DNA from 3 places in the Rhodococcus sp. 1R11 genome. Region 1 is predicted to be linked to each of the others. Evidence: predicted binding sites of a transcription regulator. Region 1 holds the regulator's gene; each other region holds the start of a gene.
What was found. The regulator LexA, encoded in region 1, represses DNA repair genes until DNA is damaged. The targets are predictions, from matches to a motif close to CGAACANNTGTTCG.
Positions count from the first base shown of each region.

Region 2: E4P29_RS13185 (HNH endonuclease signature motif containing protein) is a predicted target of LexA. The motif match lies at 3,918-3,931, and genes of this name have one in related genera.
Region 3: E4P29_RS00145 (HNH endonuclease signature motif containing protein) is a predicted target of LexA. The motif match lies at 1,403-1,416, and genes of this name have one in related genera.

Region 1 is NZ_SPNG01000004.1:414,131-420,207, reverse strand. It holds gene hrpA (ATP-dependent RNA helicase HrpA) at 1-797, shown strand, start outside; gene nrdR (transcriptional regulator NrdR) at 810-1,274, opposite strand; gene E4P29_RS09930 (hypothetical protein) at 1,374-1,763, opposite strand; gene lexA (transcriptional repressor LexA) at 2,163-2,846, shown strand; gene E4P29_RS09920 (acyl-CoA dehydrogenase family protein) at 2,927-4,069, opposite strand; gene E4P29_RS09915 (solute carrier family 23 protein) at 4,222-5,493, opposite strand; gene E4P29_RS09910 (putative PEP-binding protein) at 5,514-6,077, opposite strand, start outside.
Region 2 is NZ_SPNG01000006.1:223,500-229,576, forward strand. It holds gene E4P29_RS13155 (FAD-binding domain-containing protein) at 1-376, opposite strand, end outside; gene E4P29_RS26595 (FmdB family zinc ribbon protein) at 419-778, opposite strand; gene fmdA (formamidase) at 847-2,100, shown strand; gene E4P29_RS13170 (hypothetical protein) at 2,143-2,613, shown strand; gene E4P29_RS13175 (hypothetical protein) at 2,620-3,084, opposite strand; gene E4P29_RS13180 (hypothetical protein) at 3,204-3,788, opposite strand; gene E4P29_RS13185 (HNH endonuclease signature motif containing protein) at 3,966-5,882, shown strand; gene E4P29_RS13190 (hypothetical protein) at 6,001-6,077, shown strand, end outside.
Region 3 is NZ_SPNG01000001.1:26,147-32,223, forward strand. It holds gene E4P29_RS00145 (HNH endonuclease signature motif containing protein) at 1-1,389, opposite strand, end outside; gene E4P29_RS00150 (DUF4440 domain-containing protein) at 1,507-1,884, opposite strand; gene E4P29_RS00155 (6,7-dimethyl-8-ribityllumazine synthase) at 1,898-2,353, opposite strand; gene E4P29_RS00160 (DUF1810 domain-containing protein) at 2,364-2,795, opposite strand; gene E4P29_RS00165 (TetR/AcrR family transcriptional regulator) at 2,873-3,457, opposite strand; gene E4P29_RS00170 (SDR family oxidoreductase) at 3,519-4,280, shown strand; gene E4P29_RS00175 (CoA-binding protein) at 4,284-4,769, opposite strand; gene E4P29_RS00180 (O-acetylhomoserine aminocarboxypropyltransferase/cysteine synthase family protein) at 4,766-6,064, opposite strand; gene E4P29_RS00185 (OsmC family protein) at 6,069-6,077, opposite strand, start outside.

The DNA of each region.
Region 1 (6,077 bases):
ACGTGGGCGGACAGAAGGTCACCGGGTACCCGGCGTTGGTGCCCGAGGGTTCGGGCGTGGCGGTGCGAGTGCTCAGCACCCCCGCCCAGCAACGCACAGCCATGCGCGCGGGCACCCGTACTCTGCTGCTCGCCACGGCACCGAAGGGAACGAAAGCCCTGCTGGCCGGGCTGCCGACCGCCGAACGTCTTGCGCTCGGCCAGAACCCGTACGGCGGCGTCGATGCGCTGCTCGAGGAATGCCGTGCGCTCGCTGTGGAAGAAGCGATGGACGCGCACGGCGGACCGGTTCGCGATCCGGCCGAGTTCGACAAGCTCAGGGCACTGGTGGACGCAGAGGTTCCGCGGCGTACTGCTGCTGTTCTCGCTCTGGTTCGACCGGTTCTGACGGCCGCGTTGGCTCTGTCGTCCCAGTTGCAGAACGCATCGGGTGAGCCCGCCGACGATGTCCGAGAACAGCTCGATGGCCTGATCTTTCGCGGTTTCGTCACCGAGTTCGGTTCTCGACGGTTGGCCGATCTGCCACGCTATCTCGCTGCGGCGACCAAGAGGCTGTCCACTCTGCCGAGCAGCGCGGGCCGCGACGCTGCGGCGATGGACGTTCTCGACCGGGTGTACGGCTCGTACGGGCGGCTGTTGGATTCGCTTCCGGAAAGCAGGAAGAACAGCTCGGGTGTGCAGGAGCTGTTCTGGATGATCGAGGAACTGCGGGTGGGGCTCTTCGCCCAGGGAGTTCGTACTGCGTATCCGGTATCGGAGAAGCGCATCGAGAAGGCGATCGCCGATCAGTCTCGCTGATCGGCCCGCGGTTCACTCGACGTCGGCGGACTCTCGATGTTTGCGGAGTTCGTGAATTTCCTTCTCGAAGTCCTCGGCCGAACTGAACGAGCGGTAGACCGATGCGAAACGAAGGTAGGCCACTTCGTCGAGATCGCGTAGCGGTCCGAGAATGGCCAGGCCCACTTCGTTGCTGGGAATCTCCGCCGAACCGGCCGCGCGGATGTTGTCTTCGACTTGCTGAGCCAGCAGGTTCAGCGCGTCGTTGTCGACGTCTCTGCCCTGGCAGGCGCGACGAACGCCTTTGACGACCTTCTCCCGACTGAACGGCTCGGTCACACCGCTGCGCTTCACGACGGCGAGCACAGCAGCCTCCACGGTGGTGAAGCGACGACCGCACTCGGGGCAGGACCGGCGTCGCCGTATTGCCTGACCCTCGTCCATTTCACGCGAATCCACCACGCGTGAGTCGGGGTGCCTGCAGAACGGGCAATGCATGAGGGAGCCTCCGTCGTAGCCGATACTCCGACGACGAACGTGCGCGTCGGGGCAGTCTTCGAGGATACTCAGCCACGCTGGGCACCATGGTGCCGGTGGTCATCTGCTGGGTGCGTACTCGACGAGCGCTCCGTCGTGCACCATGACCGCGCCGGCAGGCTGAGTGGCCGCGTCGGGTGTGGTCGCGCGCAGATTCGCGATGCCGAGCAGACCGCCGGCCACGACGACCACAGCCAACATCCACAGAACCAGAGAGCGTGGGCGCACGGTCTGGTTCGCGAAATGAGCCGAGGTGTCGTCGAAGTCTCGATCCGCCATCTCGCGATCGGTCACGTCGGTCCAGGACTCGTCCAGGACGGGCAAGCACGGGCCGTTCTGCGTCCGACGCCCGTGGTTCTGCAGCACGGGCCGCGACCGCCGACGACGCTCGACGACACCGGATCGCGAACGCATACCGGCAGTGGTGGGACGATCGGTGGTGATGGTCATCGGAACCTCGTCTTCGCTCGTTGGATCGATTGTTCGATCAGGCGTTCGATGGACGCTTGTTCGAAGTTCTATCACGCGCCTCCGACAAAGTCTGTAGAAAACGCGACACGAGTCGAACAGATGTTTGATTCAACAGCTGATACACGCTAGATTCGTGTCAGAAACCACACGCCACACGAGTCGACATCATCAACTCCAGTCCGCGTGGATCGATACCGCGTAGACCGAATCCAGCCGCATCAGCAGGAGGCCGACAGCATGAAGGACGAGACCTCGACGAGGTCCATCACCGGTTCCAGTACGACGGGTTCCACGAAAGCTGGTTCCGCGCGAGCCGGATCCTCGACGGTCGGCAAGGCTGCGGCCGGAAAGCCGGCCGCCGAGCCGACCCCGAAGGCCATGGAGGTCGGCACCGACATCAGCGCAGGGCTCACCGAGCGCCAACGGAAAGTGTTGGAGGTCATCCGGGCCTCGGTCACCGAGCGCGGATACCCACCCAGTATTCGAGAGATCGGCGATGCCGTGGGCCTGACGTCGACGTCGTCCGTCGCTCATCAGCTTCGTACCCTCGAGCGCAAAGGGTTCCTGCGGCGCGATGCCAACCGCCCTCGCGCGGTCGACGTCCGTGGACTGGACGAGGTGCAGGCAGATCAGGCCGCGGCAGCGGTGGACGGTTCGGCAGCGTCCAACGAGCAGGATCGGTTGCCGACGCCGACGTTCGTGCCGGTTCTCGGCCGGATCGCCGCGGGTGGTCCGATTCTGGCCGAGGAAGCCGTCGAGGACGTGTTCCCACTCCCCCGCGAGTTGGTCGGTCAGGGATCACTGTTCTTGCTCAAGGTGGTCGGCGAGTCCATGATCGACGCGGCCATCTGCGATGGCGACTGGGTGGTGGTGCGTCAACAGTCCGTGGCCGACAACGGCGACATCGTGGCAGCGATGATCGAGGGCGAGGCCACCGTCAAGACGTTCAAGCGTTCCAAGGGTGAGGTGTGGCTCATGCCGCACAACCCATTGTTCGAGCCGATCCCGGGTAACAATGCCGCGATTCTCGGCAAGGTCGTCACCGTGATGCGCAAGCTCTGAACTCTGTTCGGACACAACGAAAGAAGGGCCGCAGCACAGGTGCTGCGGCCCTTCTCGTCGGTTCCGAACGATCGGCAGAATCAGAGATTCAGTCCACGACCGATGATCTCCTTCATGATCTCCGTGGTGCCGCCGTAGATGGTCTGTACCCGAGAATCCATGTAAGCCTTGGCAATCGGGTATTCCTTCATGTAACCGTAGCCGCCGTGCAGCTGGAGGCATCGGTCGATGAGCTTGACCTGGTTCTCGGTGGTCCACCACTTCGCCATGGCGGCTTCCTGCACGGTCAGCTTGCCGTCGTTGAGCAGTTCGATGAACTTGTCGACCATGATGCGGGTAGCGGTGGTTTCGGTAGCCAGCTCCGCCAACACGAATCGCGTGTTCTGGAACTTTCCGATCGACTTACCGAATGCCTTGCGATCGCGGCAGTACTGGATGGTCATCTCCAGTGCCGATTCCATGGCCGCAGCCGCGACGACGGCAATCGAGAGGCGCTCCTGAGGCAAGTTCTGCATCAGGTAGATGAAGCCCATGCCTTCTTCGCCGAGCAGGTTGGCGGCCGGAACCCGAACGTCGGTAAAGCTGAGTTCCGCGGTGTCCTGGGCCTTCATGCCGATCTTGTCCAGGTTGCGGCCACGCTCGAAACCGGGCATGTCGCGCTCTACGACCAGCAAGCTGAAGCCCTGGGCACCCTTCTCGGGGTCGGTGCACGCTACGACGACGATCAAATCGGCATTGATGCCGTTGGTGATGAACGTCTTCGATCCGTTCAATACCCAGTCGTCGCCGTCCCGAACGGCCTTGGTCTTGATCCCCTGTAGGTCGCTGCCGGTGCCCGGCTCGGTCATGGCGATCGCGGTGATCAGCTCACCGGAGCAGAATCCGGGAAGCCAGCGCTGCTTCTGCTCGTCGTTGGCCAACTCGATGAAGTACGGCGCGACGACGTCGTTGTGCAGAGTGAAGCCGATGCCGCTGTAGCCGCCGCGGGTGGTTTCCTCGGTGACGATGGCGTTGTAGCGGAAGTCCTTGACGCCGCCACCGCCGAACTCCTCCGGTGCGGCAGTTCCGAGGAAGCCCTGCTTGCCGGCCTCGACCCAGACGCCGCGGTCGACGATGTTCTGCTCTTCCCACTTCGCGTGATTGGGGGCTACGTGCTGTTCGAGAAACTTCCGGTACGACTCCCGGAACAGCTCGTGCTCGGGCTCGAAAAGTGTGCGTTCCACGCAGATCTCCTTGTTCGGTGCGCACCGTCGTCGACCGCGAGAAGGGGGGTCACAGCGCGGTCGTCGGTGCGACTGACGTCACGGTTCAACAGTACGTTTGCGGTGTACCGAGGGTCGATGACCAAAACGTGCGCGATCCGTGACCGCCCCTGCTAGCGTCGTCCATTCGTTCTGCCTCGGGCCAGCGCCGAGACGATCGGGTATCCGACGAGGATGCCCAGCGATCCCCAAGCGATTCCACCGAGTTCGACCGATCCGACGGAGAGCGTCAGGTCGCCGATGCCGGCGACGAGTGCTGCTGCGACGACGGTGAGGTTCACCGGATCGGTGAAATCCACTTTGGCATCGGTCCAGATTCGAACGCCGAGCAGTCCGATGAGTCCGTAGAGCACGAGTGTCGCTCCCCCGATCACACCGTCCGGGACGGTGAAGATCAGCGCACCGAACTTGGGCGAGAACGCCAACACGATCGCGGTGATCGCGGCAACCCAGTAGGCGGCGGTCGAGTACACGCGGGTAGCGGCCATGACACCGATGTTCTCGGCGTACGTGGTGGTTCCCGATCCACCAGCGGCCCCGGCGAGGGTGGTGGCCAACCCATCGGCGATCAGAGCGTCACCGGCCACGTCGTCGAGGTTCTTTCCGGTCATCGCCGCGACGGCTTTGACGTGTCCGACGTTCTCGGCGACGAGGACAATCACCACCGGCAGTGCTACCAGGATCACCGACAGCTCGAACGACGGGCCACGGAACTCGGGTAGCCCGACCCAGCTCGCGGCGCTCAGCGCGTCGAGTCGTGGTTGCGCGATACCACCGGTGACGGCGGCGAATACCCAGCCCACGACGACACCGAGCAGGATCCCGAGTCGGCCCACCAGTCCGGGACCGACGGCCGTCGCGAGGAGAATCGCCGCCAGGGTGACGGCCGCGACGAGCGGTTGCGCTTCGAACGAGGTCGTCGCGGCAGGGGCCAGATTGAGCCCGATCAATACGACCACCGCACCGGTGACGACGGGCGGCATCGCTGCGTCGAGCACCCGCGCTCCGGCGAACTTCACGACGAAGCCGATTGCAGCCAGCACGACGCCGACACACAGAACGGCACCGAGCTGCGCGGCGGGTCCGTCGGCTGCGGTCGCACCGAGCGGGGCCAGGAAGGCGAACGACGACCCGAGGTAGCTCGGTACCCGCCCGCGTGTGATGATCAAGAAGAGCGCAGTACCGATGCCCGAGAAGAGCAGCGTCGTCGAGACCGGAAACCCGGTGATGGTCGGAACCAACAGTGTGGCCCCGAACATCGCGACGACGTGCTGCATCCCGATGCCGACAGTGCGTGGCCACGACAAGCGTTCGTCCGGTGCCACCACCGCCCCGGCCTCGACGGTTTTTCCGTTTCCGTGCAGCGTCCAACCCATAGTTCTCATGATGGGAAGAGACTATTGCGTCACCCGAGGATCGCGCTCACTGCCTCACGGGCCGCGGCGGTGCTGTCGGTCCTCAGTGCAGCGGCGGCAGCGGCCTTGCACTGATCGAGGGTCACGGTCGCCAACTTGGAACCGACGTGGGCGACGGCGGCCGAGGCTGCGGACAACGACGTGATGCCCATTCCTACCAGGACACAGGCCAGCAGGGGGTCGGCGGCAGCTTCGCCGCAGACACCGACGGGCTTGCCCACCTTCGCGCCGGCCGCAGCAGTGTGCGCCACCAGTGCGAGGACGGCCGGTTGCCACGGATCGGTCAAACCGGCCAGCTGCGCCGACATCCTGTCGGCGGCCATCGTGTACTGCGCCAGATCGTTGGTGCCGATGGACAGGAAGTCCACGTGCTCGAGAATGTGCTCGGCGAGCAGTGCGGCAGCGGGAATCTCGATCATGACGCCCGGAGTCAGCCCGCGTTCGCGCACATCCGCGGCGAAGTCCTGTGCTTCCTGCGCGGTGGCGATCATCGGTGCCATCACCCACGGGGACGAATCGGTCGCCTTGGCTGCTGCGGCGATGCCGTCGAGTTG
Region 2 (6,077 bases), on a different contig from region 1:
CGCGGGCATAGAGGTGGCGGGCGTATTCCTGCCACATGAGTTCGTCTCGGTACCGCGTGCGGTCGCGCGCTGGGGCGTCCGCTACCGCGTCCCACACCTCACGGAGAGTGAGCAGACCGTGCCGGATGTACGGCGACATCCGGCTTGCGCCGCGGCGATTCACTGGGAGAACCGTGCTGCGGTCGCGGGCGTAACCGGTGATGTCCAAGCTCGCCAATGCGGCATCGGCCGCCGATTGGCCCCCGCGAATAGCACCCGGAGCTATGTCGTCCGGCCGCTCGAGCGTCAGGTCGCCCAGATGCTCGGCAACCCAGGCAACGACGTCCTCGGTGGTGAAACCGTCGGCAATCGACGGGGGAGCGGGGAGCTGGGACATGCACCCGGACTTCCCCGTCGGCACGAAAGAGAAACGCCGAAATCAGGGACGCGGCATGCGACGGTGGAGCGGGTTCGACGTCGTCGGGCTAGCCGCCCGCCCCTGCTGTGGGATGGAAGTGACCACTGTCGGTGTGTCGGCGGTGGCGCGCGAGGCGTCGTGCGCCTTCATCGCAGCGCTGTTTCCCCTGCCGAGGGCGGGAGACGAAATCTGGCGTGCAGCTGTCTCTCCACACTCCGGGCACGTCACCTGGGAGGGGACATCGGCCATGGAGAATCTCTGCTCGACGGGTTCGCAACGCCGTGTGCAGCGAAAGCTGTAGGTGGGCACGCATACGAGGGTAGCGCGAGGTGTCGTGTCAGTGGTGTTCCGGCGCAACGTCATACAACATTTACACGTCATACCGGGCCGAATACACCACGACGGTGCAATGATCGAGGCAGGAGAATCCGCGCAACCGGAGGTGCCTCGTGCCCGAACTGCTGTTTCCGCTCGACTCGACGAAGAGTTTTACCGAACAGGAGATCGTCGGCCACAACCGATGGCATCCTGATATCCCGGCGGCGGTCACAGTAAAACCCGGCACGTCCTTTCGGGCGCATTGCCGCGAATGGTTCGACGGGGCCATTCACAACGACGACTCCGCCGAGGACATTCTGAATGCGCCGCTCAACAACGTGCACACGTTGTCCGGGCCGTTCCACATCGAGGGAGCCGAGCCCGGGGACCTGCTGATCGTCGATATTCTCGACGTAGGTCCGATTCCACAGGAAGATTCGGGCCCACTCGCCGGTCAGGGCTGGGGATACACGGGAATCTTCGCCAAGCAGAACGGCGGCGGATTCCTCACCGATCGATTCCCCGACGCGTACAAGGCGATCTGGGACTTTTCCGGGCAGACCACCACATCTCGCCACGTCCCGCACGTGAAGTACACCGGCATCACTCATCCCGGCCTGATGGGAACCGCGCCGTCGGCCGCTTTGCTGGCCAAGTGGAACGCCCGTGAGGGTGCTCTGATTGCGACGGATCCGAACCGTGTACCACCACTGGCTTTGGCACCCGAACTCGACGGGGCAATTTTGGGATCCTTGAGCGGCGACGAGTTCTCGCGTGTCGCAGGCGAAGCCGCACGCACTGCACCGCCACGAGAGAACGGCGGAAATCAGGACATCAAGAACCTCACCAAGGGCACCCGCGTCTTCTATCCGGTGTTCGTACCGGGGGCGAAGTTGTCGTTCGGCGACTTGCACTTCTCGCAGGGTGATGGAGAGATCACTTTCTGTGGTGCCATCGAAATGGGCGGTTTCATGGACCTGCACGTCGATCTGATCAAGGGCGGCATGGAAACGTACGGGGTCAGCGAAAACGCCATTTTCATGCCCGGAAACACCGCGCCGCAGTACTCGGAATGGATTGCCTTCTCGGGTATTTCGGTGACCGTCGACGGCGAGCAGAAGTATCTGGACTCCGACCTGTCCTACCAGAACGCCTGCATGCATGCCATCGACTACCTCACCAAATTCGGGTACAGCCCCGAGCAGGCGTACCTGCTACTGGGTTCGGCACCGATCGAAGGACGCCTGTCGGGCGTGGTGGACATCCCCAACTCTTGTGCCACCGTGTACATCCCCACTGCAATCTTCGATTTCCCGATAGCGCCTTCTGCAAGCGGGCCGTTCCAAATCGACCCGGGAATGGGAGCTCCTCGGGCGCAGTTCTGATCGACTTCGCTTGATATGTCGCAACTGTGGATGCTCGAGGACATGGAACCGTGGCCCGACGAGCCTGCCGTAGGCGCGGTGTGTACGCCCACAACGTACTGGGCGTCACCCGACCGGATGGACCTGCCGGCCCAAGTGTGTACCGAGATGCCGGCGTGGGTCGAGAGTGTCACTGTGGACGGTCTGACGGAGTGGGTGGCGCATCTCGGGAACGGCTTCACCGCGATGATGGGCGACGGCGACCTGGTCGGTGACGTCACGTTGCGCGGCTGTCTGGTGTGGGACAGGTATCTGTGGTTGGACTTTCGGACGCGGCCGCGAGGCACTCTCCGCATCCATGATCGGGCCGGTTTACTCGTGCAACGACGGGAATTGATCCCGACGCGACATCCCGGCGCGTTCAGTGTGACGTACAGCGGTGCGCTGGAGTACCACGAAAGGGATTCAATACCTGCGGGATTCGGAGTTCGATGGAAGGCATCGATTGTCGAGACCATTACGTCGGATAGTTGAGGCATCTCAGTCGTTGTGCTCGTTGTGGCTCGCGGTGACGATTTGTTCGATGCGGACTGGTCTCGACTCGATGTCGGTGAGCGCGACAAGGTCCGCGACGGTATCCGCAGTGCCTCCGAAATACGCAGAGGGGAAATCGAAGTGCTGAGCCATGCACCACGAGTGGTCGGCAGGCCACCACAAATTCGGTGACAACCCACCGAGGGTGTCCGTTGCGCGTGCGACCGGCCCCCTCAGCAGGAAGTATTGGTAGCCGGCGATGTTTGCGGTCGGTGCCGCGTCGCGAATGTCGTCGAGCGCGGTGTTGCCTTCCCAGACTGCGTACCAGCAGTCATTCGGTGTTGTCGTATTTCGAGTGAGTACCTCGAGGACGGATGCCAGCTGATCACGCGAGGGTGCAACGGGATTCTCCGATGTCGGATGAGGCGCTACCGAGAGGGTATACAGGATGCGAGCATAGGCGTCGAACACAGTGGGGACCAGCGAGCCAACCGTGGTTTCGGCGACGACCGTCAGGCTGTCGTTTACCCAGCTTGCTTCTGAGACCTCTTGTTGCAGATCAGTGTTCGACCATTCTGTGTCGCCGCTATTCAATGGCTGTACCAGGGTTGTGGGCTCGCAGGGTCGTCGATGACCGTGTCGACTCGACGGTCGGCGAGAACGTCCTCTATCGCTGATGAGCTGGCACCGACGGTGGCGAAGTGGGGGTCGACGTCGTTGGCGATGCACCAGGCGCGGTCGGCGGGCCAGACGAACGAAGGAATCGGCAGACCCTTGGGACCAGGGGGATCGAGTGCCTGTTCCCAGCGCAGTAGGTCCAGGGCAGGTCCCCGGAACAAGAATGCTCCCCGTTCCGGGAGGTTGATTCGCGCGGCACGGTGAACCTCGAGACCACCCCACCCCTCCCACACGCAAAAGTAGCAGTCCGCTGGTGTCGTCGTGTGTTTGGCCAGCGTCGCAACGACCATCGCCAATTGGTCTGTCTCCGAGCGTTCGTCGTACGGAACGTCGGCCTCGCCCTCACGCTGATCAGCGTGCGTCGGATCCGGGATGAAGCGGAGACGCGCGTAGCTCTCGTACCCCAGTGGACCTCTGGTGGCGAGGTCCCACCAATCTCGATCAGCGTGGACGAGCCAGTCGGCGGCAGTGGGATCGCTGGATGGTCGCACGGTCATGCTGCGCCCTTTCTGGGTCGATACCGGGCTTGCGCTAGTGCGACGTTACCGATCCATGAGGTGGACCGGACTACCGAGCTGGCCTATGAAGTGGTGCCAGTCGTCAGAGCGGTCTGAGGCGACAAAGTTGGAACGTGTGTTCGAACGTTTGTCGGTGGGTCGCGGTACCTTCTGTTCATGCTTTCGGGGGACGGCGGATCAGGGGTGGACGGCATCGAAACGGTGCCGCCTGCCCCTGACGTGTCCGACCCCGCACTGTCGGTGCTGGTCGACGCGGTGGAGTCGGCGGTCGCCGAGTTGGCGGGGCAGGCGTCGGTGGCATGGTCGAATGCCGACCGGCGTGCGGTGATCCAACGCATGGAAGCTCTGTCGCGGTCTGTGACGGCGTACTCGCACACCTGGCTCAACCAACTGATCGCACAACACGGCCTCGATGTGTATCCCGGGTCGGTGCCGTGCTCGGTGGCATGGATGCTGCGGATCACCCCACACGCGGCCGGTGCGCGGGTGCGTCTGGCCGCGGAGTTGGGTGATCGCACCGCATTGTCCGGCGAAGTGCTGCCTCCCTTGTTGCCGCACACCGCTGCTGCGGTGCGGGCAGGGTTGCTCGATGCCAGGCATGTGCAGATGATTCGTGAATTCTTCCGGCACCTGTCGTCGAGTGTGGATCCGCAGACACGCGATCGCGCCGAACAGCAGTTGGTCGGCCTCGCCTCGACCAGGCGGCCCGACGACTTCGCGCCGTTGGTGGCGCATCTGGATTCGATCCTCGACCCCGACGGCGACTTCGACGAGAACGAAGACGAAGACAAGAACGGAAAGCCGAGGCCGCGGAAACGGGATGCGTTCTTCTACCTCGGTGAACAGGGGTCCGACGGTATGTCGGAAGGAAAGTTCTGCGTCGACTCCGAACTACGGGCCTACCTCGAAGCCCTGTTCTCGAAAGCCGCGAAGCCGGGGGTGAACAATCCTGCGGACCCGACATCGGTCGTCCACGACGGCGACAGCAACGGCGACGGGAGTGCCACTGCGCCGACGCCCGAGCCCACCGCCCGCGATGGCGGATCGAATGATGCCGGGTCCAGCGATCCAGGTCTATGGGATGGAACGGACTGCAACGGGAACGACGAATGTCCGGACGCTCACGCCTGCGGCGAGGGCTGTGAGGACAACGGCGGCGAGACCAACGGCGGCGAGACCAACGACGGTGAGACCAACGGCGGCGACAGTGCCGATAGTGGTTGCGGCACAAAGCAGGACGATGCTAATTGCGAGGACGCTGCTGAACCCGGCGGCCACTCCGAATCGGCTACCGGCGGCAACGGCGACTACGGCGACTACGGCGACTACGGCGACTACGGCGACTACGGCGACGACGACGCGCCACCGGACACCACCCCACCCGATGCCGCCGCGCGGGACGCTGCCGCCGTACGGGATCTGCGCACCCAGAATGAACGCCGCCACGACGCGCTGAAAATGGCGCTCCGACACACCCTCGCCTCCGGCACCCTCGGCACCCACCGCGGGCTGCCCGTCACCGCCATCGTCACCATGACCCTCAAAGACCTCGAATCAGGCTGCGGATACGCCATGACCGCCACCGGATCCCGCGTCTCGATCCGCGATGCCATCCGCATGGCTTCGCACGCCCACCATTACCTGACCATCTTCGACGACAACGGCAGAGCCCTGTACTTGGGCCGATCCAAACGCATCGCCTCCGCCGACCAACGCATCGTCCTCATCGCCCGCGACCGCGGCTGCAGCTTCCCCTCCTGCACCCGACCGGCGACCTGGTGCCAGTCCCATCACCTCGACGACTGGGTCGACGGCGGCTACACCGACATCGACTCCCTCACCTTCGGCTGCGACATGCACCACGCACTCGTCGGCACCGGACCCGGCACATGGGCCACCACCAAAACCACAGCACGACACCGCTACCCGGGCCGCACCCTCTGGCACCCACCCACCGGAATGGACCCACGCAGACGTGGGCTGATCAACCACGCACACCACCCCGAGGAAGTCCTGTATCCACCCGAACAGCACGACGACACCGGCGACGAGGAACCACGACAACCCGCGTGACGACCTACATAAGCGTCAGGGCACAGCTCTGCCTATCCGTCGGTACATGGCGGCCGCCCGACCGGTAGTGCGCGAAAAATAGAAGGCTCCCGAGTCGGTAACTGCGTACGGTAACCGGATGATGGTTCTCGCGACCAGGACTGCGGTGTTGTCGCCGCCGGTCTTCTTCGTCTGGAAGGCACTCATGCGTCCAGA
Region 3 (6,077 bases), on a different contig from region 1:
GTGGGATTGTCGGGGTTGTCGGTAAGGGTCGACGGTGGCCGGTGGCACGAACCACGGGTGCTGGTCGGCGGCGATGAACACTTCCCAGTCGCTGTGGTGGAGGAGTCGGTGGTGGAATCCGCAGAGTAGGACGAGGTTGTTCATGTCGGTGGGGCCGCCGTCGGCCCAGTGCCAGATGTGGTGGCCTTCGGTCCATGCGGCGGGTTTGCCGCAGCCGGGGAACGCGCAGCCGTGATCGCGGGCAGTCAACGCGCGTTTCTGTTTCGCGGTGACGGTGCGTGCGGTGCGGGCGAGGTTGAGTGGGTTGCCGTTCTCGTCCATGACGATGGCGGTGAGAAGGCAGTCGCAGGCCAGTTGGCGGGAGGTCTCGCGGGAGAGTGGCCCCATCCACGGTAGCCATCCGACCGACGTGCCGTCACCGAACAGGTCCCGATACGCGCCACGGTCGGCGGCCGGGCTATCTGGGTCGCCCTGGAAATCGGAGTCGGCCGTGTCGGGGTGGATCGGGTTTTCGGTGTCGGTGTCGGTGTCGATGTCGACCGGATCGGCTGGATCGTCGTTGTCGGATTGTTCGGCGGCGCGGGTGGTTTCGTCGTCGGTGATGTCGTCTTCGTCGCCGTGGCTCTGGAGGTCGGTGAGGTCCTGCAACCGGATGTGCAGGTTGACGTGTGGTTTTTCGCCGCCTTCGGTGGGCCTGTTGCTGGAGGCGAGGTAGCGGTCGAGGATGTGCCCGAAGGCGTCGGCTCTGCGTTTGGCGGGACTGCGATCGTCTGGGGTGCCGCCGTCGGCGGCGGGTTGGGGTTCGGTGAGCGGGGAGAGTGCGGTGAGCAGCTTCTCGCCGGTGATCGCATCGAAGTCGCCTTTGAGCACCAGGCGCCCGTTCAGGGTTGTGGAGGCGAAGAGTTCGTTGCGGTCGGTGTCTTCGGCGGGTGGTTTGTCGTTGCCGAAGCTGTCCTGCAACCTGGTGATGGCTGCGCGGATGCGGCTGGTGCGCGCTTCGGGTCCGGTGGCGGCGGCGATCAGAGCTTTACGTGCGGCATCGCGGCCCTCTTGGGGGAGGTTTTTCGGGGGTGTTTCGGCGAAGGTGAGGATCAACGCGGCGTGGTCGACGGACATGACTCCGGTGTTCACGGCGTCGGCGATGTCGGGGAAGTTCTTCATGCCGCGGGCGAGGGCGACGATCTTGGTGGCTTTGGACGGTGAGAGAAGGGTGGTGGAGGTCAGCCAGCCGGCGGGTCCGGGGAACCCGAGTTTCTCTCGGCTGACGCGGGTGTCGATGTCGGCGACAAGGGCAATCCGTCGGGCTTCGAGCAGTTGGATCTGGTGGGAGACCGCGGCGGCGTCGGCGAGGAGTTCTGCCTCGCTCAGTTGCCAGATCTCCGTGGTCATGGATCAAGTGTATCGAACGTGTGTTCGATACACAATGATGATCAAATCGAAAACTATTGCTGTGCATAAGGATTCGAGAATCCGAACCTGTCGGTGGCACATGCTAATAGGAATGCCCTAGAGCACGACGGTCCCCTGGTGATACAGGATTGTCCACTCCCCCGCGCGTCGCTGCCAGAGCGTCGCTCGCCGCGTGAGTCTGTCGACCTGCAGCAAGGTGTATGTCAGCAAGTACGTGTCCGGGGCAAGCTCACGGACCTCGAAATCACTGGTTTCCCAGTCGACGTCGTAGTCGCCTGCCGGGTCCTGTCTATAGCGCCTCTCCAGAGCGGCCCACACCTCGTCACGGTCGTATCGGGTACCGGACGCACCGACCTCCCAGAAATCGACATCGGTCAGACTATCGAAATCGTCACGCGTGATGCCGTACTCACGGCGGTGGAAGATCGGTTCCCGCCGTTCGAGCTCCGCGAGCACGGATCGCACGTCGACCATCGGCTGCCGGTCGTCAGCCGATGGTTCCGAGCGAAGCCAGTGTCTTGACCACGGCGCGCGCGGCCTCGGCACCCTTGGTTTCGAGGTGCGCGGTGAAGAAGGCGTTGTGATCGGCGTGTTCGTGGAAGTGATGTGGAGTCAGGACCACCGAGAACACGGGGACGTCGGTGTCGAGCTGCACTCGCATCAGCCCGTCGATCACCGCGGTTTCGACGAAGTCGTGTCGGTAGATTCCGCCGTCCACGACGAGTGCTGCAGCGACGATAGCGGCATACTTTCCGGTTCTGGCGAGCCGCTGCGCGTGCAGCGGGATCTCGAACGCTCCGGGTACCTCGAAGACGTCGACCGCGGTGTCGGCATGGCCCAACTTCTCCAGTTCGGCGGAGAAGCCCACCCGCGCACGGTCGACGATGTCCAGGTGCCAGGTGGCATGAACGAAGGCAATGGATCCGGCGAGTGGAGTGGTCATGGATGCGATGCTATCGGTATCGCTCGTCGAGCAAGTCGAGTGTTGCGCCATCGAATTCGCCGGAGAAATACTTCTGCAACACTTCGACGAAAACGGAGTGCCCCTTGGTAGCTTCGGCGAAAAGCGTCATGGACGAATGCAGCTTCAGATTGTCCGGGAAACCGAAGATCTCGTCGACCGTCCTGCCCTCGACCGCGACAGTGAGCTGCGCAGCTTTCTTCAGACGTGGCCCGAGAACTTCGTGGGTCAGGTACAGCTCGGCCTCGGTCAGGTCTGCGATGCCGAAGTGTTGAGCGGTGGCACTGCGGCCCAGCCCGGCCAATTGTGGAAACACGAACCACATCCAGTGCGTCTGCTTCCGGCCGGCCTTCAATTCCTTGACCACGGCGTTCCAGACGGGGTCCTGGGCATCGACGAAGCGTTGCAGGTCGTATTCGGTCATACCGACAACCTAGCGAGACAGGAGTGGAGCTTGCGGAATGACCCGATGGCAGGAGTGGAGCCTGCGGAACGACCAGGTCAGGTGAATCCGCGGAGCAGGGTGTCGACCGTGGCGTCGAGCAGGTCATCGGCAGGCATGCCGTCGAGGAGGTCGCCGGCGGCGAGCACGGCGAGTCCGTGGACGCTCGCGAACGCGACGCGGGCGAGGACGGCAGGCGATGCTTCGGTGATGACTCCCGCGTCCATCGCAGCGTGCAGCAAGGATTCCGTCGCCGCCATGCTTTCGTGCGCAACGTCTTTGAGTTGTTCGCTGGCCTCGGGGTGATGCTTGGTGCTGTACATGACGTCCAAGAGGTGTGGATGTTCGACGGCGAAGCCCAGGTAGGCGCGGGCGACACCACGAAACTTGGCCAGCAGCTCTCCCGGCCCGGTGGCCGCGTCGACCATTCTGCGATTCATTTCCTGAAAGCCGTGCAGCGCCAACGCATCCAGCAGTGCTTGCTTGTCGCGGAAGTGGCGCGCGGGGGCTGCGTGACTGACACCCACGTCTCGGGCCAACTGCCGCAGCGACAGAGCATCTACGCCGTCGCGGGCGATGCTCTGCTCGGCCTCCTCCAGGAGCACCGCGCGCAGATCACCGTGGTGGTAGCGCTCCGTTGCCATGGACTCACCCTAGGCGATGTTGGCGTTGACAACAATGCTGACAGTGCCTACATTTGCTCGCATGACATCCACTGCACTCATCACCGGGGCGAGCTCCGGCCTCGGCGAGGAATTCGCACATCGCTTTGCCGCACGCGGCGAGAACGTCGTCCTCGTGGCACGACGGGCGGACCGACTCGAGACGCTTGCCCGCCGCATCGAAGCAGACCATGGCGTCACCGCGACCGCCGTCGCCATGGACCTGGGCGTACCGGGCATCGGCGAGTCACTACGAAAGACCCTGGCCGACAAAGGGATCATACCCACGACGCTGGTCAACAATGCAGGATTCGGGACCCACGGGCGCTTTCGCGACGAGGATCCGGCGCGGGTGGCGTCGGAAATCGCATTGAACGTCAGCGCGCTGGTGGATCTGACACATGCGTTTCTGCCGAATCTGACCGGCGCGTTGATCAACATCGCGAGTACCGCTGCGTACCAGCCCACTCCGAACATGGCGGTATACGGGGCGACCAAGGCGTTCGTACTGAACTTCACCGAGGCGCTCGCCTACGAGTACCGCACGTCACCGCTGAAGATCCTCGCCCTCTCCCCCGGCCCGACGCGCACCGAGTTCTTCGACGTCGTCGGATCCGAGGATGCCGCAGTGGGCAACTTCCAGACTTCCGAGCAGGTCGTCTCGACGGCTATGCGCGCCTTGGACTCTCGCCGTACCCCTGCCAGCGTCGTGTCCGGTCTTTCCAACAAGATCAGCGCCGGCAGTGTGCGTCTCGCGCCACGATCGTTGGCCGCAAAAATCAGCGGTCGCCTACTGAAGGCATGACCCCTACCCCCGCGTTCGACGCGAATCGATCACTCCCGTATCGAATCCAGCCAGATGCAGTCCGCCGTGAAAGCGGGCGTGTTCGATCTTGAGGCACCGGTCCATGACGACGTTCAATCCCGCAGCCTCGGCGTCGTTGGCCACCTGCTCGTGCCACAACCCGAGCTGCAACCAGATCGTCTTCGCCTGCGCGGCAATGGTTTCGCTCAACACCTCCGGGAGATCGTCGTACTTGCGAAAGACGTCGACCAGATCCGGGCTCTTCGGTAAATCCGCGAGAGTCGGATAGACGGTCGTTCCTTCGATGTCCGAGACCGTCGGATTGACGAGAAATATTTCGTAGTTGCTTGTCGAGGACAGATACCGATTGACGAAATAGCTTGCTCGCGAGGGGTTCTTGGACGCACCGACGATCGCGACGGTCCTCGTCTCACGCAAGATCCGCTGGCGGTCCTGAGCGGAGGGTCCCTGCCAGGTTCGTTCGCTCATGACCGCGCCTTCCCGGTTGCCAGAGTCAAGGCCTGATCGAGATCCCACAGCAGGTCCCCATCGTCTTCGAGGCCGACACTGATCCGAATGAGTTCGGGCCCCACCCCCGCGCCGGCCAGTTGCTCATCGCTGAGCTGTCTGTGGGTGGTGCTGGCCGGGTGGATCACCAGGGTGCGTACGTCGCCGATGTTCGCGACGTGGCTGGCCACCTGGACGCTCTCGACGAACGTACGGCCGGCGTCCCGACCACCTTCGATTCCGAATGCGAACACCGCGCCCGGACCCAAGGGCAGATACTTCGCGGCCCGATCGTGGTGCGAATGACTCTGCAACCCAGCCCATCTCACGTACTCGATGCGTGGGTCCGCCTCGAGCCACTCGGCGACGACGCGCGCATTGGCAACGTGCGCGTCCATGCGCTGCGGCAACGTCTCGACGCCCTGGATCAGGGTGAAGGCGGATTGCGGAGCCAGTGCTGCGCCGATGTCGCGCAGTTGCTCGCTCCGCAGTTTGGTGAGAAATCCGTACTCACCGAAGTTGCCCCACCACGACAATCCACCGTACGAGGCCACCGGCTCGGTCATCTGCGGGAACTTGCCTCGGCCCCAATCGAATCGACCGGACTCCACCACGACGCCGCCGAGCGTGGACCCGTGACCGCCGAGGAACTTCGTTGCCGAATGGATGACGATGTCGGCTCCGTACTCGATCGGCCGAGTCAACCACGGTGTCGCCATCGTCGCGTCGACCACCAGCGGAATCCCACGCTCGTGCGCGACCGCGGCGAGACCCTCGAGATCGGCGATCTCGCCGGAGGGGTTTCCGATGACCTCCGCGTAGATCAGCTTGGTCGAATCCGTCACCGCCGCTGCATAGTCCGCCGGGTCCGTGCCGGGAACGAAGGTGGTCTCGACGCCGAAGCGCCGCAGTGTCACGTCGAGTTGCGTCACCGTTCCGCCGTACAGCCCCGCTGCCGCGACGATGTGATCACCGGTGCCGGCCAGCGCGGCGAACACCGCGAACTCGGCCGCCAACCCGCTGGCGAATGCGACTGCTCCGATGCCGCCTTCGAGGCTCGCGATGCGCTCCTCGAAGGCGGCGACCGTCGGGTTACCGATGCGGCTGTAGACGTTGCCGTACTTCTGCAGAGCGAACAGATCCCCTGCGTCAGCAGAATCCTCGAACACGTAGCTCGCCGTTTGATAGATCGGCACCGCACGCGAACCGGTTGCCGAGTCGGGCCGCGCGCCGGCGTGAATTGCTCTGGTACGCAGGCCGAATGTTCGCTCGCTCATGACGTCAGGCCGT